DNA from 3 places in the Salinivibrio sp. PR932 genome. Region 3 is predicted to be linked to each of the others. Evidence: predicted binding sites of a transcription regulator. Region 3 holds the regulator's gene; each other region holds the start of a gene.
The links. Region 3 encodes CRP, which controls carbon source genes, mostly activating them, when cyclic AMP is high. Its sites were predicted from a motif close to TGTGANNNNNNTCACA; they were not measured.

Region 1: BZG84_RS11135 (NupC/NupG family nucleoside CNT transporter) is a predicted target of CRP. The motif match lies at 5,903-5,918, and genes of this name have one in related genera.
Region 2: BZG84_RS11770 (NupC/NupG family nucleoside CNT transporter) is a predicted target of CRP. The motif match lies at 5,550-5,565, and genes of this name have one in related genera.

What each region holds. Positions count from the first base shown of each region.
Region 1 is NZ_MUFM01000022.1:2,504-9,767, reverse strand. It holds gene BZG84_RS11165 (class I SAM-dependent methyltransferase) at 1-1,073, opposite strand, end outside; gene BZG84_RS11160 (methyl-accepting chemotaxis protein) at 1,262-2,638, opposite strand; gene yccX (acylphosphatase) at 2,719-2,991, shown strand; gene BZG84_RS11150 (TusE/DsrC/DsvC family sulfur relay protein) at 3,021-3,350, opposite strand; gene BZG84_RS11145 (Bax inhibitor-1/YccA family protein) at 3,543-4,211, opposite strand; gene BZG84_RS11140 (NRAMP family divalent metal transporter) at 4,419-5,690, opposite strand; gene BZG84_RS11135 (NupC/NupG family nucleoside CNT transporter) at 6,134-7,264, shown strand, end outside.
Region 2 is NZ_MUFM01000025.1:6,657-13,920, forward strand. It holds gene BZG84_RS11745 (alanine/glycine:cation symporter family protein) at 1-154, shown strand, start outside; gene BZG84_RS11750 (hypothetical protein) at 233-436, opposite strand; gene BZG84_RS11755 (3'-5' exonuclease) at 582-1,313, opposite strand; gene BZG84_RS11760 (DUF294 nucleotidyltransferase-like domain-containing protein) at 1,323-3,200, opposite strand; gene BZG84_RS11765 (BCCT family transporter) at 3,378-4,994, opposite strand; gene BZG84_RS11770 (NupC/NupG family nucleoside CNT transporter) at 5,636-6,859, shown strand; gene yjjG (pyrimidine 5'-nucleotidase) at 7,003-7,264, shown strand, end outside.
Region 3 is NZ_MUFM01000011.1:27,676-34,939, forward strand. It holds gene BZG84_RS07400 (ABC transporter ATP-binding protein) at 1-1,802, shown strand, start outside; gene BZG84_RS07405 (TIGR02444 family protein) at 1,745-2,290, shown strand; gene BZG84_RS07410 (hydrolase) at 2,277-3,239, shown strand; gene BZG84_RS07415 (YheU family protein) at 3,388-3,606, shown strand; gene BZG84_RS07420 (phosphoribulokinase) at 3,666-4,535, shown strand; gene crp (cAMP-activated global transcriptional regulator CRP) at 4,787-5,419, shown strand; gene BZG84_RS07430 (hypothetical protein) at 5,548-6,414, shown strand; gene BZG84_RS07435 (DUF1338 domain-containing protein) at 6,466-7,260, opposite strand.

The DNA of each region.
Region 1 (7,264 bases), on a different contig from region 3:
TCTAATGCCGCGTCTGCCAGTATCTTTTGGAACAGGCCCGTATCCATTAAGCCCGAGCACGAATAGCTGAGCAGCACACCGCCCGGATTAAGAAGCTGCATAGCGAGCATATTGATATCTTTATAGCCGCGACATGCGCCGGTCAGTTGGGATTTGGACTCCGCAAATTTGGGCGGATCCATCACAATCACATCAAAGCGCTCGCCTTGTTCGCGATAAGTGCGCAGCAGCTTGAACACATCGGCATTCACAAACTCAGCACGGGTGAGATCAAAGCCGTTTCGAGCCGCATTGGCTTTCGCTTTGTCGAGCGCGGGCTGTGAGACATCCACATTAGTGACCTGCTTAGCATTGCCTTTTTGCGCATACAAGCCAAAACCGCCAGTGTAACAAAAGCAGTTTAAGACCCGTTTGCCATCCATATATTTCACCGCTTGTTCGCGGCTATCCCGTTGGTCGAGATAAAAGCCGGTTTTGTGGCCATTGGCAATATCGACTTCAATCGCCACGCCGTTTTCTTCGATGATGACGGACGCAGGTGGCTCCTCACCGTGTAAAACGCCGGTGCGCGGTTTAAGGCCTTCTTTTTTACGAATCGCAACGTCGGAACGCTCGTAGATATGGCACTCTGGAAACTCGGTGCGCAGGGCAGTGACGAGGTTATCACGCTGAGCATCCGCGCCGGCGCTAAGCAATTGGCACACCAAGTAGTTATCGTACTTGTCGACGGTGATGCCGGGGACGCCATCAGACTCAGCGGCCAATAGTCGATAACCAGTGAGCCCATCACGCTCAGCGAGCATGGTACGCAGCGGTTTTGCCGCGCGGATACGGGCTAGGAAAAAGTCACTGTCGATGGGGTTTTTTTCAAAGCACCACATGCGAACTCGAATTTGGGATTGGGGTGAATAGGCGCCTAGCCCTAAAAACTCACCTTGATGATCACAAACAGTGACCGTGTCACCCAAAGCAGGTTTCCCTTCGATACGGGCAATGCCGCGCGAGAAAATCCAAGGATGGCGGCGTTTGATGGATTTATCGCGGCCTTTGGCGAGATACACAGTGGCAGTCATGGACGTTCCTAACAATTTGGTGGTGCAAAACACGTCAAAATGCTGAGTAAGGCACCTGCATCATGACGTGACTTGCGGATAAAGCAAAAAAGGGCGGGTATTGTCGAGCAAGGCTGGTGTCATTGCAATAAAAACGCGCCCAGAGTCGGGCGCGTAATAGGAAGCATGCGGGCGGTGAACCAAGAGGTTTAGGTGCGAAGCCCTGCCACCAAGGTTTTCAATTGCTGCGCTTGCGTGCCAAGTTCACTGACTTCGGTAGCAGAATCTCGCAGCATTTGTGCGACTTGCGTGGACTGGCTGCGCACTTGTTCCACATCTTGTGAAATCGTGCTCGCCACGTTGCCTTGCTGCTCGGCGGCGGCTGCAATTTCGGTACTGCGATCAGAGATCGTGCTGCTACGGGCGGCGATTTGGCTGATCTCGGCATCAATCTCTTGCACCGCAGCTTCGCTGGCAGACGCATTTTCGACTGTGCCCTCCATAACGCGACGCAATTCAGTGGTATGCGTTTGCAGCGACTCAATCATGGTTTGAATATCGACCGTGGACTCTTGAGTGCGACTTGCCAAGGTGCGCACCTCATCGGCGACTACCGCAAAGCCACGCCCTTGCTCGCCCGCACGGGCAGCCTCGATCGCCGCATTCAGGGCCAATAAGTTGGTCTGCTCGCTGATGGCGTTGATGGTGGTCACCACGCTGCCAATTTGCTCAGCATTTTGATTCAACTCGGTCACCTTATCAGCAGCTTGAGCAATTTCACTGGCCAGCGCGTTAATCGCCGCCATGGTTTGCTGCACTTGTTGACGCCCTTGCTGAGCTGCCTCGGTGGCCTCTTGGGTCTGGGTAGATGTATCGGTAGCGTGGCTCGCCACTTCACGAATCGACCCCGCCATTTCTTCGGTGGCACTGGCGAGTGAATCAAGATACTGACGTTGGCTTTCACCCAGTGATTCACTTTCGTCGCTGCGCTGCTGCAGGCTCGACGACAAGCTATCCATCATCTCTGCGCTTTGCTGAATGGCTTTCACCATGTTTTGCTCACGCTCAAGCACTTTGTCGATGGTAATCGCGATCTGGCTGAACTCATCTCGCACTGGGAAGAAGTTCATTCGGTAGCTGAGTTCCCCATCTGCTAGCTTTAAGAGAGCTTGATTCATGGTGTACATCGCGCCGCCGATAAAGGTCATGATGTAATAGGTCAACAGCGCAATCACCACCACCATGCCAAGGAGCAAGCTCCAATCGAGCGTGCCAAGGTAGGTGAACAAGGTGCCATCGGCTTGATAGTCAAGCTGTCCCGACGGCGTAAGCGTAAACCCGCTTTGCTGGTTTTGTAGCACCGTGCGTACTTCTTGCGCCGGCAAATCGTATTTCGCCACAAGGGCTTGAATGGCTTGGCCTTCCGCTTGCATGTTGGTTGCCACTCGCGTGTCCGACGCTGCATCGAGTGTCAGCGCTATCACTATCATTGCGAGGAGGGGAAGGAAAAAGATAAGGTAAAATTTTTCTTGGAGCCGAAGGTGGATGAGGTATTTATCAATCCATCGAAACGCTACTTCTTTCATGACGTAATCCTGTCAAACGACTGTCTCATGTAGCGTTATACAGATGTCATTATGCAATGGAAATACAGTGGAGGTGACCGATGTCTCAAAAATGCGTCAAGGCCTATGTCACAGGTCACGTTCAGGGCGTTGGCTTTCGTTATCACACCGCGCACGAGGCATTAAAGCTGTCTTTGACTGGGTACGCGAAGAACTTGCCAGATGGACGCGTTGAGGTGTTGGCATGTGGCCGCGAAGAGTCGGTTGATGCTCTTATTGCGTGGTTAGATCAAGGGCCGCCCACCGCGAGTGTGAATCACGTTAAACACGAAGATACTGAATGGCGTTCCGTGGATGGGTTTGCCATTCAGTAGGTCATAGGACGGTCTTTAAAGCGGCTTAGTTACAAACATTTGGCGGGTTTGGGGAGGCCTGCCAATTTGGTCGCTTGTTTGGCCGGGCCTTTCGGAAAGAGCTTAAACAGGTATTTGCTGTTACCTTTCTCCGGACCGTACTCTTTTTCCATCGATTTTACCAATAAACGCACCGCCGGTGAGGTGTTGTATTCTTGGTAAAAATGGCGGACAAAGTGGATCACTTCCCAGTGGGCCTCGGTCAGTGCAATGCCTTCTTGCTCAGCCAACAAGGGAACCAGCGCTTCGTGCCAATCGTCTACGTTTTTTAAATACCCTTGCGCATCCGTTGCAACGGTTTCACCTTCATACACCAACATAGTCTTGCCTTTGTTCGTCATCCCAGCGGATGTTCTCGCCGTTGATAAGGCTGCAAAGCATAGCGAGCGACTGGAATGAGTGCAACTGACGTTTATTACGGACAGGTTTCTTCATCACGCTTGTGCGTATCGCCATAAAAAAAGCCGGCAATAGCCGGCTTTGGTAGTGCATACACAATTTTTGCGTGGCACTTAGTCGTCGTTCATGATGCCAAGAATGCTCAGCAGGTGAACGAAGATGTTGAAGATGTTCAAATACAGCGACACGGTGGCGCGGATGTAGTTGGTCTCGCCGCCGTTAATGATGTTGCTGGTGTCATACAGAATAAAGGCTGAGAAAATCAGTACCGCGATGGTGCTGATCGCCAAGCTCAGCGCTGGGATCTGTAGGAAGATGTTCGCGACCATGGCGACTAATAGCGCGATCACACCGGCGACCAAGAAACCGCCCATGAAAGAGAAGTCTTTCTTCGATGTGATGGCGTAAGCCGACAGGCCAAGGAATACCATACCTGTGGTAGCAAGCGCCTGCATCACAATCCCTGGGCCACTCGACAGGCTCAGGTAATAGGTCAGTGTTGGGCCTAACGAGGCGCCCAGAAGGCCGGTGAACACGAAGGTCCACACGATACCCGCGGAGGAGTTCATAGTGCGAGGTAGCACAAAGAACACGATCGCCAACGCACCTAGGGTCATACCTAGCGACATCATTGGGCCGATGCCGACAGCGATAGCGATAAAGGCCGCGATAGCACTGGTGATCAGTGTCATCGATAGCAGCGCATACGTATTACGTAGCACTTTGTTAGTAGATAACGCACTCTGCTGTGACTGGCTGTGCGAAACGATACGATCGTTCATAACGTTCTCCCGGTTGGGTTAACAATCCATTTCTTAATACGACAGTTATGTGGGCAGTCGTTCACTTTTTCAAGCTACCCACGTCCTTAACCTAAACCATGACTGGCTTTTATAAAGCAAATAATACCTTATCCGTGCTCAACGCCGATGGTGAAGTTGTAAAAGGATGTTAACCCAGCCCTTCAAGCGTGAACAAGGTAAACTTTGTTACATCAACCACTTCCACCAGATAAATACTGCTAAAAAGCCGAATAAATACATCAGACCCACGATCGCCAGGGCGCGCATCGACTTACTCATGGTCACTTCAGGCGGTAAGCGGTGTTTGGTCACCAAAATATAGTTGAGTAATGCAAAGAACGGCGTGGTCACGAATGCAGCAATCATGGCGAAATCGAGCATGGTTAGTAATGCACCGGTCCAAAACGCGACAATACCGAGCGCTAATACGGCCGTGATTAACATCCAGCCTTGATTGACCTGTGGCGAGGCTTGTGGCTGGCGACGCAATAAGCGCTGCGATTCAGACACGACCCGCGCATACCCGTCGATCACGGTAATGGTGCTGCCGAAGATACAGAAAAAGGCGACCACCGCGATCAAATAGCGGGACCATTCACCAATCGTGGCGGCATACAGGCCAACCAATTGATGCGAGAAGCCAATCCCCGATTGCTTTAATTCAACCCCACTGCCATGCAACAGCAGGGCACCGAGTGATAGAAACACAATTGCCAATGCAGCGGTGCCGATATAGCCGACGTTAAAATCAAACAGCGCCGCTTTAGCATTGATGGGCTCAGATTGCGCTTTGCGCTTTAGCCACACCGAGGTGATGCTAGAAATTTCAATCGGGGCGGGCATCCAACCCATGGTGACCACGATAAAGCCAATCGCCGTGATTGACCAAATGGACGGAGCCTGAAAATTAGGCTCAACCGCGACAGGGTTGCCGATTGCCACAGTCACCGCAACCAAGGTGGCACAGGTGAGCGTTGCCATAATCACTTTAGAGAGCCAATCCAGCGCCTTGTAATGGCCAGCAATTAGAATGACCAAACAAGTCATTACAATAATGATGGAAAGGGCGGTCAGGGAGAGATCAAACGGCACAAAATAGCTCAGCAGACTGGCGCTAAATAAAGTCAGTGCGGCTGTATTGATCACGCCGGATACCGCGCTGAGCACGATAAAAAGCCACAGATATCCGCGGCCGAGGCGGGCATAGCCCTCTACTAAGGTTTCGCCGGTTCCTGCGGTGTATTGCACGCCTGCGCGGAAAAAAGGGTATTTAAAGAGATTTACCAGCAGGATTAATGCGGCCAATTGCCAACCATAAATGGCACCGGCTTTGGTTGAGGCAACCAGATGAGAACCACCCACGGCGGCAGCGGCCATCATAATGCCCGGCCCCAAGGCGCGAACACGTTGGATCACAGATAAACGCGATCCGGCCTCGTGAGGAGAGACGGTTTGCATGATTGTTTCCTTTATAATAATTGCGTTGTTGTGTTTGTTTTTATCGCTATTTGATTAATTTTATTGTCAATAGCAGGTTATCAATAACATATGAGCGATCTGTGTCAACCAATCTTGCCAAAAACCCATCTCGCAGCCTATCCGACCATCGTCGTAGCGCTCGGTGAGCGGCCGAGAATAAAATGTGATCAAAGGCCAAATTTAGCTGGAAATGCGACTCAAATCACAATAGAATGCCCGCCCAACATGCGCTCTTCGCCAGCCCATAGGCAAAGAGTGGCTGTGTCGCGATTCGCGGCTGAAGAAAAAGTGTCCAAGGTTGGGCCCACCTTCACCGAACCCGCGGTACGATGTAACGCATGATGGAACCTCTTGCCACCTTGGCAGCGTGTCGTACTCATCTGTACCGCAAGTGCAACACAACACGGCAAGGTATTCTATTTATGCAACTTCTCTATAGTGCGGCCGGCATCGTCGCTCTGTTTTTGTGCGCCTATGCGTTCTCCTCTAACCGTAAAGCGATCAACTGGCGTACAGTGCTTGGGGCATTTGGCCTACAAGCGGGTTTTGCCGCACTGGTGCTTTACATTCCAGTAGGACAAGCCATGCTGGGTTCTATGAGCAATGGCGCGGCGAAGCTGCTTTCATTTGCCAACGAAGGCATTGAGTTTGTGTTTGGCCCTCTCGCCAACGACGGGTTTATTTTCGCTGTTAAAGTTCTGCCGCTAATCATTTTTATCAGTGCGCTGATATCCCTCCTTTATCATCTCGGCATTATGCAGTGGGTTATTAAACTTCTCGGCGGTGGTATACAGCGATTACTCGGCACCAGCCGAGCAGAGTCTCTGGTGGCAACCAGCAACATCTTTCTTTCTCAGGGCGAATCTCCTTTGGTAGTTCGCCCTTTTCTTAGCCAAATGACACGCTCTGAACTCTTCGCCGTGATGGTGGGAGGCATGGCCTCGGTCGCCGGTAGCGTGCTAGGCGGATATGCGGCGATGGGTGTGGATTTGAAATACCTGATTGCCGCGAGCTTTATGGCTGCCCCCGGCGGACTTTTGATGGCAAAAATCATTGTGCCGGAAACACAGACACCCGCAGAGCAAAACCATGTGGAGATCAGTGACAGCGATCAAGCCAATGCGATTGACGCCCTCGCCAGCGGCGCGATGAATGGCATGAAAGTCGCGGTGGCTGTGGGCACCATGCTGGTGGCCTTTATCAGTGTGATTGCGATGCTAAACGCTGGGCTGAGTAGCTTAGGTGAGTTGGTTGACATTGACGGTCTAAGCCTAGAAATGCTGTTTGGCTACCTGTTCTCACCGCTGGCACTACTCACCGGTGTACCGGTGCACGAGATCTTCACCGTGGGTAACTTGCTTGGCCAGAAAATTGCGCTTAACGAGTTTGTTGCCTTCTTATCGTTTTCTGATATCAAAGCGAACTTGTCGGTGCAAAGCCAAGTCATCGTGACCTTTGCCTTGTGTGGCTTTGCTAATATTGGCTCGATTGCCATTCAGCTCGGCTCGATTGGTGCGATGGTGCCAGAGCGTCGCAAAGATGTGGCAAGCTTG
Region 2 (7,264 bases), on a different contig from region 3:
GGTGATCAACTTAGTGGCAATTGCGCTACTATCTGGCATTGCGTTTGCGTTGATGAAAGATTATGAAGACCAACGCCGAGCGGGTAAGAAGCCAACGTTTGATCGTACTAAGTTCCCGAAACTGGACAAGCAAATCGATAAAGACGTGTGGTAACAACACCGATCTGTCGGTATCAACCTACAAAAACCACCGTTCAAGCGGTGGTTTTTTTATCGTTAAAGTCAGTGCGGATCACCAAGTGAGCCAATAGGCAATTAACAGCGCAAACACAATGCACGCACCGGCATAAAAGCCCAACTCAATTTTACGTGCCGTCATGTCTTCGGCCTCTTCGGGCTTTAACGTGAGTCCCCAGTAAGCAAAGCCAATGCCTGATGACAACAACAACACCCCAAGGCCAAACACCAGCCCTTCTACTGCATGGATAAATGTCATGTGCTTTCCTCTGATTATCAGTCGCTGATGTTGTAGCACATTCTTATTGCACTGAAAACCAGCACTCGACGTGCTATCGCCTGTAAACGGGTCTACGAACCATCCGTGTCTATGGTTCAATCAAAAAGCGATAGCCGTCTTAACATTAGCTCCATACATCGCTAATCGGTGTGTCAGGGGAAAAGTCGTGGGCCACTTGAGCTTGCAACAGCTCTGCCGTGGCAATGGCATCGGTTAAGGCATGATGACTTTGATAAAAAGGCAGCTGATACCGAGTGCGGCTGTCGGCTAACCGAATTGACACCGGCGGACGACGCATAATACGGTCCATTAAGCTGCGCTTACCGGTGCGGTGCTTCCGCGCCTCAAGCTCCATCGTATCGACCATCGGAAAAATAATCCCTTCCCCTAAACGCTGCTTAATGGCACGGTCAAGGAACTCTCGCTCGATACGGCGGTAATGCACCACAACGATCGCACCGGCGAGCGCGCTTAGCAGTGGTTCAATCACATGAGAAAAGTCTGGTGCATTCATAATGTCTGAATGGGTGATGCCATGAATAACAATCGAAGACTCCGCCAGCGGCCGATTGGGATTCACAATCCAGTGCTGCGCCTGTTGGCAGCGAACGCGACTAAGGGTAAAAGGCACCAGCCCAATACTGACAATGGCATCCTTTTCACTGTCTAGACCCGTGGTTTCAAAATCGAGTGCAACAAAAGGTACATCCTTTAGAGGCGTATCTGGTGCTACCCAGCCTTGTTGATAAAACGCCTGTAACGTCTCATGTTTCACTTGCTCTCGTTTGGTATCCAGCATGGCTTGCCAGTCTACGTGTTGCGCCGGGGCTTTCTTTTTAAGGTCAAAATGCAACATGCCAACCCCTTATGACCGATTCGGCTGATAGCGGAATTTCAAGAACTTCTGAGCGTTACTTAAAATCTGGAATGCATCTTTGAGGTTACGGCGCTCAAAATCGGATAGATTCTCCGGTTCTACGTTGTTATCTGGATCACGCCCCGCTTCGATATCCAGCGCTTGGTGACGAATACGCACCATGGAAATAAATTCCATCGCATCTCGAAGGTCTGGCCCTCGGCCTTTGGGCAAGATCCCAGATTCAATAATGTCGTCTAAGCGCTCAAACGAGTTTTGTGAGCGCGAATCGATAGCTAATGCGTGTACACGGATAAGATCGGCTAATGGCGCTGTACCACGGCGTTTGAGGTTAATAGAGTTATTGTGTCGCCCATCTTGCTCCATCACGAAATCTTTGAAAAAGCCCAAGGGCGGGGTGCGGTTTAAGGCATTGCGCGCCATTGAGGCTAAAAAGCGATTATTGCGACGTGCACGGCGACCAATGAAGGCTTTGAGTTGCTCAGCCCAGTTAGTTCGACCATAGACACCATCTAAATCAAAGAAAATATTGCTGTCGAGTAACGAGCGTGGGCTCGGATTATCAATCCAATCGGCGAAGCATTGTTCCCACTCTTTCAGCGTTTTGCGCCACTCAGGGTTGGTCGCCATGATGTTACCGGTACAATAGGTATACCCGCAGGCATCAAGTCCATCAGACACGCGCTTCGATAGTGCCTCAAAGTACGCGTTATGCTCGTCGTGGTTAAAACTATCGTCCAAGATAATGGCATTGTCTTGATCGGTTACAATCAGCTGCTCATCGCGTGCCATCGACCCCATCGCCAAAAAGCAATACGGAATAGGCGGCTCACCCAGCTCTTCTTCTGCTAACTCCAACAGGCGCTGCTTAAAACTGCGGCCAATCACGGACATCGCAGACCCAATCATGTGTGAGTTCGCGTCCTCATTGACCATACGTACAAAGCAATCTTTGACTTGTTTGGCTAACACCACTAAATCGTCCACCGATTGTTGGCGGAAAATACTGGCGACGAGGAACAAGCTGTTTTGCGATTCGTAACGTGCAATATCCGATAGTGCGACCACACCCAGTGGTTTGCCATGTTGCAGTACCGGTACGTGGTGGAGGTTTGAGCGCAGCATGGTGAGCATGGCTTCAAAGATGTAGGCATTATGATCGAGGGTGATCAGCTGGGGCGACATGATTTCTTGTACCGGCGTTTCATAAGGCAAGCCTTCTGCTAACACGCGATTACGTAAGTCACGATCAGTAATGATCCCCAGCACTGGATTCAGGCCAGTTTCTGGATCTGGCTCATCGCCCATCACCAAAATTGACGAGACCGCTTCTTGCGACATAACTTGGGCTGCATATTGTACCGAGTCGGTACTATCGATCATCACGGGGTCGCGAATAATCAGCTTCTTAACCTTGGACGTCGTCAGATCATTGGCTTCATTATGGCTCGATACCGCCTGACGTAATCGCGTCCGGTCTTCGACCTCGACAAAATCGGCAAAGTGTTCAAATTCATCAAACAAGCGGTTAAATGTCGCCTCAGGGATGAAGTACACCAAGGTGTCTTCGATCGCCTTGGCGGGCATACGCACCCGGTTGTTCATCAAAAGCCCCATTTGACCGAAGATATCCCCCTCGGCGATACGGTTGTACAAGGTGCCATTACGACGATACAGCTCGACAGCACCGCTACGGATCATGGCTAAATCATGAATCTCATCGCCGTAGGCAAAAATCGTCGTGCCCGCTCGGTGATAACTAATTTCGATGCTTTGCGCGACCTCAGCAACCACCTCTTCGGGAATCGATTCAAAAGGGGCGTATTGGGAAAGAAATGTCGCAATTTCAACTTGTTCAGCTTCCATGATGCTCACCTAGCGTTGCGAGAAAGTGCAAGGGTATGCGGTTGACTATTTACAATAGATGAAACCTAAAAGCGTTGTCTCACCCATCACATATCAAAGTTGTTGGTAATAAAAAAGGCAGTCCCGAGGGCCTGCCTTTTTCATCATAGCTAACTGTTAGTTACTTAGCACGTACAGTTACTTAGCGCGCGGCTCTGATGCCAACCCTTTAAACAAGGAAGCCGTCGCCACCAAGAGTACAATCGTGAACGGGAAGCCGGTTGAAACCGCCATCGCTTGTAGGGCAACCAAGCCACCACCAAGGATAAGCGCCACCGCAACTAGACCCTCGAAAGACGCCCAGAAAACACGTTGTGGCACTGGCACGTTCACTTTACCGCCTGCAGAAATGGTATCGATAACCAATGAGCCCGAGTCAGACGAGGTCACAAAGAACACGATAACCAGAATGATACCGATGAATGAGGTAATCGATGCCAACGGCAAATCATCCAACATCGCAAACAGTTTCAGTGACAGCTCTGCATCAACAACTGCGGTGTAACCTTCGTTTACAAATTGACCAATCGCGGTGCCACCGAATGCGGTCATCCATAACACACAAGCAGCAGATGGGATCAGCAATACGCAGGTGATAAACTCACGCACTGTGCGGCCACGAGATACACGCGCAATAAACATACCTACAAATGGGGACCATGAAATCCACCATGCCCAATAGAACGAAGTCCAGCCCTGCGTAAAGTTGGCATCTTCACGTGCAAACGGCATAGACAGCGCAGGCAAGTTTTGAAGGTACGCGGCGAGGTTACCAAAGAAACCGGTCAAAATGGCTAGCGTTGGACCCACTGCAATCACAAAGATAAGCAGTAGCAGCGCAAGCAGCATGTTCACTTCGGAAAGGCGTTTCACCCCTTTATCTACCCCGGCAACCACAGACAGGATGGCCATCGCGGTGATACCCATGACAAGCAGCACCTCAGTGGTGTTACCCAGTGGGGTATCAAACAGATAGTGAAGACCAGCAGACGCCTGTGATGCTCCGAGACCCAATGACGTTGCAAGGCCGAAGAGGGTCGCGATGATCGCAAGAATATCGATCACGTGGCCGGTCCAGCCCCATACACGCTCGCCAAAGAGCGGGTAAAAGACAGAACGCATGGTCAAAGGCAAACCTTTGTTGTAGGCAAACAGAGCCAGACCTAGCGCCAAGACAGCGTAGATAGCCCAAGGGTGAAGACCCCAGTGGAAAATCGTTGCAGACATACCTAGGCGTCGAGCCGCTTCAGCATCTCCGGCTGCAGCACCTAACGGTGCCCAGTCGGTACGAATACCGTTTGCATCAACAGCGGTACCGCCCAATGAGGTTTGAAAGTGTGTTAACGGCTCTGAAACACCGTAGAACATCAAACCAATACCCATACCGGCGGCAAACAACATCGCAAACCAACCCGCATAGCTATAATCCGGCTTAGCTTCTGTCCCGCCGAGACGAACGCGACCCAAAGGTGACACAATCAGCACTAGACAGGCGATAACAAAAATATTACCTGCAGAAAGGAAGAACCAGTCTAGGTTCGAGGTCAACCAACCCCGAAGATCACCAAAAACAGGGCCGATTTGGTTTTGAAATGCCAAAGTGACAAATACAAAGGCCATAATGGCCAGCCCCGAGACCATAAATACTCGGTTGTGAATATCAAAACCAAACGGGCCAAGTTTAACGGCCACGTTATCCTGACCGACCTGGTAGTCAGTATCGATCGGGTTAACTTTCCCGTCCGGTTTCATCATATCTTCATGGCTTTTATCGCTCACGAGTTAACTCCTTAGTCCGTTTGTTCGGAAGCCTGTGAGTGTCGGTGGCCTGTGCGCTCAATTGGCCTTTTCATCGCAAAACGCGGATAAAAAAGTTGACCAGCAGCAAGAACCGCAACATCCACACAGCTCACTACCCTAACATAAATGCGTAACGATTTAATTAGGGCACTAACCAAATGTCGATTTTATAACCAGCTATTAATCAATATATCCACTCAATCCCAGACTAGACGCGGCCTAGAACTCATTTGAACTCTTTATTTCAGAGCTATAAAGGATCGTGTCATACACATTCCTCTTCTAGGTTTAGCGGAAATACGCCGTATCATAAAAAGAATTCATTGATAGTGCTCACAAAAAATACCTATGTTCACCAGCAAAACTTTTGATGGATCACAAAGACATCGTGAATAGCATGCGTCTGTTCAAGTACCTATCGTGAAGCCGCTCTGAGCTCGCACGACTCGCCTACGAGCGCATAACCTCCAAGCCACAAAAATGCAAAATAATGCAACAATATGATTTATTCGTGACACTTGTCACACTGAGAAAAATAAGTACAATACCGCCGCAATCGTTTTCCATCCCAGTTTAACGTTTGCGGAGCAAGCATCATGCAATTTGGCATCGGCCTTTTGGGGATTAGCGTCCTCTTTCTTATCGCGATTGGATTTTCAGAAAATCGTCGCGCGATCAACTGGCGTACCGTCGGTGGCGCTTTCGTTATTCAAATCGTCTTTGCCGGGTTTATTATCTCCGTCCCGCTTGGTCAGCGCATTCTGGCTAACGCATCAGAAGCCGTGTCCGCAATTATTAGCTTTGGCGATATTGGTGCTGAGTTTCTATTTGGTGATCTCGCGAAATTTAAACTTGGCTTTATCTTTGCTTTCAACGTTTTACCAACTATCGTCTTTTTCTCCGCTCTGATCGCGGTGCTTTACCATTTAGGGATCATGGCTTGGATTATTCGCCTGATCGGTGGCGTACTACGACGCGTACTCGGCACCTCGCGCACTGAATCGATGTCAGCCACTGCCAATATCTTTGTCGGATCGGTAGAAGCCCCTCTTGTCGTGCGCCCTTTTCTCGCCTCAATGACGCGCTCAGAATTATTTGCAGTCATGGTCGGCGGGTTAGCCTCCGTCGCTGGAGGCACCATGGTTGGATACGCAGGCCTCGGTGTTGAAATGAAATACCTGATCGCTGCCGCCTTTATGTCCGCACCAGCCGGTCTAATGATGGCAAAGATTATGGTCCCGCAGACCGAAGCGCCTATCAGCCATACCCAAGCGCAAGCCGAGCAAGATAACCACGATAAGCCTGTCAACTTGATCGATGCAGGCACACAAGGTGCTTTAAGTGGATTACAAATTGCGATGGCAGTCGGGGCTAGCTTACTGGCCGTGATCAGCATGATTGCGCTGATTAACGGCGGGTTGGGTAAACTTGGTCCTATGATCAATATGCCTCAGTTGAGCCTGGAGTGGATATTCGGCTATGTGTTTGCACCAGTTGCTTGGCTCATCGGTATTCCGTGGGGGGAAGCAATGACTGCGGGTACCTTGATTGGTAAGAAAATTGCGGTGAATGAATTTGTGGCGTTTGCTGATTTTATGAATCTAAAAGGTGCACTTTCTCCCCATAGCCAAGCCATTGTTACCTTTGCTCTGTGCGGCTTTGCCAACCTCACTTCGATCGCGATGTTGATGGGCGGACTGGGCGGTATTGTTCCAGAGCGCCGAGGTGATATCGCCAAATTAGGAATGCGTGCCATTCTTGCCGCCACCTTAGCAAATCTGATGAGCGCAACATTAGCAGGGCTGTATCTGACTTTGTAACCTCAATCACGCTAGATCGTTTTACCATCATTCTGACGGTTCAGTGTTTCTCACCAAGGACGGTGAGTGCACAAAAAAGCCTCGAAGAGAACGGGCTTCATCTGTTACACTTCATTTACTTAACGTAAAGAGATGTAGTCACCATGCGGTATCCTTGGATTCTTTTTGATGCAGATGAAACACTGTTTCACTTTGATGCGTTTGCAGGACTGCAACGCATGTTTTCACACTATGATGTCGATTTCGACCAACACGCCTTTGCCGAATATTCAGAACTAAACAAACCTTTGTGGGTGCAATATCAAAATGGCGAGATAGACGCACACACACTGCAAACCAAACGCTTTACCCATTGGGGAAAGCGGCTTAGAGTGGCACCGACAACGCTAAATCAGCACTTTTTGG
Region 3 (7,264 bases):
TGTTTGCGCTGCTTCGCCACCAGCTGACGTTAGATGCGGGCAGCTATCATTATCCTAGCCAATGGCAAGTAGCATGGGTGGCACAAGAAACACCCGCACTGGAAAAAAGTGCGCTCGAGTATGTCATTGATGGCGATGCTGAATACCGTGAACTGCAGATGGCCTTGTCGGATGCCGAACAACGCGATGACGGTCATGCCGTAGCGACCTTACACGATAAACTGGATGCCATTGGTGGCTACAGTATTGAGGCCCGCGCCGCCAGTTTGCTCGATGGCTTGGGGTTTAGTCAGGCGCAAATGCAATGGTCCCTCACGCAGTTTTCGGGCGGCTGGCGGATGCGCTTAAACCTTGCCCAAGCACTACTGTGTCGTTCCGACCTCTTGCTACTTGATGAACCAACCAACCACCTCGATTTAGATGCCGTGATGTGGCTGGAAAAATGGCTACAGCAATACCCCGGTACCTTGGTGCTGATTTCCCACGACCGTGACTTTCTTGACCCTGTGGTCAACCGCATTATTCATATTGAGCATCAGCAGCTGAATGAATACACGGGCAATTATTCCGACTTCGAGCAGATGCGGGCGCAGAAGCTGGCGCAACAACAAGCGCAGTTTGAAAAGCAAAAAAAGCAAATTGCCCACATGCAATCTTACATCGACCGCTTTCGTTATAAAGCCTCAAAGGCGCGCCAAGCGCAAAGCCGGATTAAGGCTCTGGAGCGGATGGAAAAGGTGTTGCCAGCGCAATACGATAATCCGTTTAGCTTTACCTTCTTCACCCCAGATGCGCTCCCAAATCCTATCTTGATGATGGACAAGGTCGCAGCGGGGTACGACAAGACGCCGATTGTGGAAAACATCCGCCTCAATCTAGTCCCAGGCGCGCGTATTGGTTTGTTGGGCCGCAATGGTGCGGGTAAGTCTACGCTGATCAAACTCCTTGCTGGCACCTTACCAGCCATGGCCGGTGAGCTCAGTTACTCCCAAGGGGTAAAAATTGGCTATTTTGCGCAGCATCAACTTGATACCTTGCGCATTGACGAAACCCCGCTGCAACATATGAATCGCCTTGCGCCTACCACAGCCGAGCAAACGCTACGTGACTTCTTAGGGCGCTTTGGCTTTCAGGGGGATAAAGCGCTTGAGACCATTGGTCCCTTTTCGGGAGGCGAGAAGGCACGCTTGGTATTAGCGTTATTGGTGTGGCAAAAGCCTAACCTGCTGTTGCTTGACGAACCGACTAACCACCTTGATTTAGACATGCGCCAAGCCTTGACGCTTGCCCTACAATCGTTTGAAGGGGCGATGGTGATCGTCAGCCATGATCGCTTTTTGCTGCGCGCGACCACCGACGATCTTTATCTTGTCGACAACGGCGCGGTGCAACCCTTTGACGGTGACTTACACGACTACCATCGCTGGCTTGGCGAGCAACAGCGTGCCGACCGTGCGGAAAGTAAAAAACAAAACACCGATGACAAAGCCGCCCCCCAGCAACGTCAGGTCGATCGTAAGGCACAAAAGCGTCGCGAGGCCGAACTTCGCCAAAAAACCGCGCCACTTCGTAAAAAAATTGACAGCCTAGACACAAAAATCGAACAGCTCTCTGCCATTATTGCCGATGCAGAGACCAAACTGGCCGACCCAACAATTTATAGCGCAGACCAAAAAGCCCAACTCGCGGAACAATTACAACGCCAGGCTGATGCCAAATCAGCGCTGGAAGAGGTAGAGCAAGAATGGATGGAGCGACAGGAAGAACTGGAAGCCATGGAGGCGGCATTCAATCAAGCCTAATTCCCGGCAAAGCGAATGCAGCCGATCTGTGGCAGTTTTGTTTGCAACACTACGGCAAGCAAGACGTGAAACAGGCGTGTCTTAAATTGCAAGATCAGCATCAGGGCAACGTCAACCTTGCCTTGTTGCTGGCTTGGTTGGAAAGTCATGGCTATGGCCTTGCCCCAGAGAGCCTCAGCCAGCTTAAACAATCGCTTAGCCGCTCTGAGCACTTGCTGATTGCCTACCGCAACCTGCGTCGCGATATCAAACCGCGCGTTGGTGCGGGACAATATAAAAAAATGCTGAATTTTGAGCTCAGCCTCGAAAAGTTCCAGCAACAAGACCTCATCCACGCCTTGAATCAACAAACATGGCTGACCGAATCGCCCTCGCCGTTGGCGTATTATTGCCGTCAGCTCTCGCCCTCGGCCAAATCGCTCTATCCCGCCCTGCGCGCCAGTGTGATCAAAGACGATGAGCAAGGAGACGCCGATGACGCCCTTTGAACCGATTCCCAGCGCCCGTAATCCACACCTACAAACCATCATGCCACGGCTGATACGGCGTCAACCCGTGCTCTCTCCTTTGTGGCAACAGCTGGATTTACCGGATGGTGATTTTGTCGATCTCGCTTGGACGCAGACACCTAAGCCCGGTCAACCGATAGTGGTGCTTTTTCATGGCCTTGCTGGCAGCTTTCATAGCCCATACGCGAATGGGTTACTGGCTGCTTTTCAGCGCCGAGGCTGGTGCGGTGTGGTGATGCACTTTCGCAGTTGCAGTGGCCGATTAAACCGCGTCCCGCGCACTTATCACTCAGGCGAGACACAAGACGCGCGCTATTTTTTGACCACATTACGTATGCGTTATCCTCAGCATCCCATTCATGCTGTGGGCGTATCGCTAGGCGGCAACATGCTGGTGCGCTATTTGGCAGAGTATGCGGACGATCCGATCGTCTCCAGTGGCTGCGCAGTGTCACCCCCCTTAGACCTTGCCGCCTGCTCGTTACGCATTCAGCAAGGATTCTCACGTGTCTACCAAGCGTATCTGCTCCGATCGATGCGGCAAACCCTGTCAGATAAGCTTACGCGGCACGCCCAAGTGGGTCGTTGGCAAGCTGGCGAGCAGCCCCGTATTGCGACCTTATTCGAGTTTGACCAAACCGTCACCGCACCACTGCATGGATTTGAGGACGCACATCATTACTACCAGCAATGCAGTGGCCTATCCGTGTTGCCTGCGATCCGCACCCCTTTGACCATCATTCATGCCAAAGACGATCCTTTTATGACCGACGCGGTGATCCCAACCACGCCATTACCGGCCAATATACGCTATCAACTCACTGACCATGGCGGACATGTTGGGTTTGTCACTGGCCGTTGGCGTGCACCGCGTTTATGGTTGGAAGAGGCAGTGCCCGCGTGGATAGCTGAGCAACTCGACACCTGATGCCCCTATTCGTCACGATAAATTGTGACTGAATCGACATAGATACACTGCACCTACGCGCATAATTCGGTAAAATGGGAGCTAATTCACAACCTAAGCACGGAGATGGCGTCCGTGCCATCTAGGTGTCAGCAAAAGGTGATGTAGTATGATGGTTCCATGGCAATCTGTGCCAGCCGAAACCTTGACCAATTTAATTGAGCACTTTGTGTTGCGGGAAGGGACAGATTACGGTGAGCAGGAAGTCAGCTTTGCTGAGAAAGTTGAACAAGTGCGCGAACAATTAAAATCCGGCGATGCCGTGATTGTATACTCTGAGCTGCATGAGACAGTGGATATTCGTCGTCAGCGCGATCTCAGACCGTAACACCGCCTCCCATTGTGGGCTGCGGTGTAAATTCAGACTGATCAATGACAGGGCTCGTCATGTCGGCTAAACACCCAATCATCGCTGTGACCGGTTCATCTGGCGCAGGCACAACCACGACCTCCGAAGCGTTTCGCAAGATGTTCAATATGATGAACATCAAAGCCTCTTGGTTAGAGGGCGATAGCTTTCACCGCTTCACGCGGCCAGAGATGGATGTTGAGATCCGTAAAGCACGTGAACAAGGTCGTCATATTAGCTACTTTGGCCCCACGGCCAACGACTTCCCACGCCTTGAGCAATTTTTTAAAGAATATGGCGAACAAGGCACCGGCAAGTATCGTCGTTATCTACACACCTTTGATGAAGCCGTGCCTTATAATCAAATGCCGGGCACCTTCACTCCCTGGCAAGATCTGCCTGAAAATACCGACGTATTATTTTATGAAGGCTTGCATGGCGGAGTGGTGGATGGTGACGTCAATGTCGCCCAACATGTTGATTTACTGATCGGCATGGTGCCTATCGTTAACTTGGAGTGGATTCAAAAGTTTGTCCGCGATACGCGCGACCGCGGCCATTCCCGCGAGGCCGTTACGGACTCCATTGTGCGTTCCATGGACGATTACTTGCACTATATTACGCCGCAGTTTTCTCGCACGCATATTAACTTCCAACGCGTCCCAACCGTAGATACATCTAACCCGCTGAATGCAAAAGGGATCCCGTCACTCGACGAAAGTTTTGTCGTGATCCGCTTTCGTGGCATGAAGAACGTCGATTTTCCTTATTTACTGCAAATGATCAGTGGCGCCTTTATGTCTCGGCACAACACGCTGGTCGTGCCCGGCGGTAAAATGGGATTTGCGATGGAGCTGATTATTCGCCCCTTGATCCAACAGTTGATTGAGAAAGGCAAGATAGGTTAAGCGCCGTAGCGCACTTAACGTGTATTACTTCTCAGGTCGTGATCTTAGCCACATTTTTGCCGAATTTTTAGGCGGTTGGCTTAGATCAAAATCAAGAAATCCAGATAGAAAAAAGATACACTCTTGTTAACATACAGTGAGCTTGTAGCCTGCGCCAAGACCTCGTATTCTGTGCATTGGACTGATGGGTTTCCATTCAGACAAAGACAGGACGTCGTTGCCGGGCAACACATGCAGAGGAAATAAGTTATATGGTTCCAGGAAAACCTCAAACAGACCCTACACTCGAGTGGTTCCTTTCACATTGTCATATTCACAAGTACCCGTCCAAAAGTACTCTGATCCATGCAGGGGAAAAGGCGGAGACCTTGTACTACATCGTGAAAGGTTCTGTGGCCGTACTAATCAAAGATGAAGAAGGCAAGGAGATGATCCTGTCTTACCTTAACCAAGGTGACTTCATCGGCGAACTTGGTCTGTTCGAAGAGGACCAAGAGCGCACCGCATGGGTACGTGCGAAATCACCTTGCGAAGTGGCAGAAATTTCATTCAAGAAATTCCGCCAGCTGATCCAAGTTAACCCAGACATTTTGATGCGTCTCTCCTCTCAGATGGCGCGTCGCCTGCAAGTGACCAGCCAGAAAGTGGGAGACCTTGCCTTCCTGGACGTGACCGGCCGCATTGCACAAACCCTACTGAACTTGGCGAAGCAACCTGACGCCATGACTCACCCTGACGGCATGCAAATCAAGATCACGCGTCAGGAAATCGGTCAAATTGTTGGCTGTTCGCGTGAGACGGTTGGGCGTATCCTTAAAATGCTGGAAGAGCAGAATCTTATCTCAGCTCACGGTAAAACCATTGTGGTTTACGGCACACGCTAATCCTCGCGTGTTGCGATAAAACCGGCGCTTTTGCGTCGGTTTTTTATTTTTATTGACTGGAAACTCATTACCTAAGTTCTACACTTCAAAAACGACCCATCTAACAACTGATTAACAGGATGTCGTTTATGAGAAGCTTACGTCACACCCTTGCTGCATTGCTACTCGCGGCGGTTTCTTCAACTGCTGCGGCGAATATCACCATTGTCCACCCAGAACCACGGGCTGGCTCTGCCCTCGATTTATACGCTATCGACTTGATTGAGTTTTTAGCGGAAAAATCGGGTGAGTCTGTCACGTTACAGGCCTTTCAAGGCCAAATTGGCTCTCAGTCTCGTAAAGTAGAAATGCTGAAACAAGGACGACTGACGGTAGATTGGCTCGGGGCCGACCGTACCCTTGAGTCAGAGTTACTTCCCATCCGTTATCCAGTTTTTCGGGGTCTCTTAGGCCATCGCTTGTTCATTACTAATCAAGCCACCGAACCCAAGCTTGCACAAATCAGTGACCAAGCAGGGCTCAATAATCTGACCATGATCCAAGGGCAAGGCTGGGCCGATGTGAAGGTCTTGCAGTCAGCGGGATTTCGGGTTCGAGAAATTTCAAGCTTTGAGAATATCTTTAAAGCCGTCGATACCGGACGGGCAGACCTCTTCCCGCGTGCGCTTATCGAACCTTTTAGCGAACTGGCAGAGCGACCTCAATATGCAAATCTGTTGGTCGATCCGCACTTAATGCTGATCTATCGCTTCCCGATGTTCTTGTTTGTATCGCCCCAAAACCCAGAGGTGGCGACCATGCTCAATGATGCCTTTGCGGCCGCCTATCAAGACGGATCCTTCATCGAATTTTTTGAGAATGCGCCTCTGGTAAAAGAGACCTTTGAGAAAGCCAATATTGGTGAGCGCACCTTTATTCGCGTCGACAACCCACATCTGAGTAATGAAACTCAGGCGATTGACGATAAATTCTGGCTCGATATTGAAAGTCGCTAAACACAGCCACCCAAAAAAGGAGAGCATCGCTCTCCTTTTCTTCTCTCGCCACTATTGATGCGTACTTTCAAAGATTTTATCAGCCGAGGCGGCGACAAAACCTTGATAAAGTTCACCGTCCGGAAGCGGATACCGTTTCGCAAACTCGTAGAACCCCCCCGGAATATCATGGCGTGCATCGCTAAATTGCACCGGCACGCGATCAGCCATCGTCGAGGATTGCTCCAAAAAGACTGATGCATCCCCTTTGACCTCCCCGCCAGATTCGTTAATGGTAAAACCATTTTGGCGCAAGGTATCGTTAACCGCTTGACAGCTATCATGGTTGTTCAGCTGATTCACGCTGACGGTAAAGTGGTTCGCCCCATAGCCATGCGCTGCCACCCAAGCTGCATATTCACTTTCATCCGCTAACGTCTTGTAGGTTTGCCAATCCAACTCCCACAAACGTCCTTGATGAAGAAAATCGCTCCCTTTCAGCGCATCATCGTCTACATTCGCCACTAAGTCGCGCACGATGGATTGCAATGTTGTCGAGCATTGGCCCACCATCAATTCACTAATAAACACTTTCGGCATCAAAGGGTCGGGATGCTCGTAGTGACGTGCGTTGAGCTTCTTCGCTTCAAAGGTGTACTCACCTTTCGGTTCATAGCCCAACGCAATAAAAGGACGGGCAAGCTTGTCCAGCCCTACATTAGGCAGTGCAAAGGTGCGCAGTGCAATGTGATCATTGATCAGGGGTTGGCCTTCTTCGAGCAACCCATGCACTTTCTGCGCAGAAGGGCAAAGACGCTGGGTGTAGTCTTGCCACAGTCTGTCAAATAACGCTTGGCAACTATCCATGTTG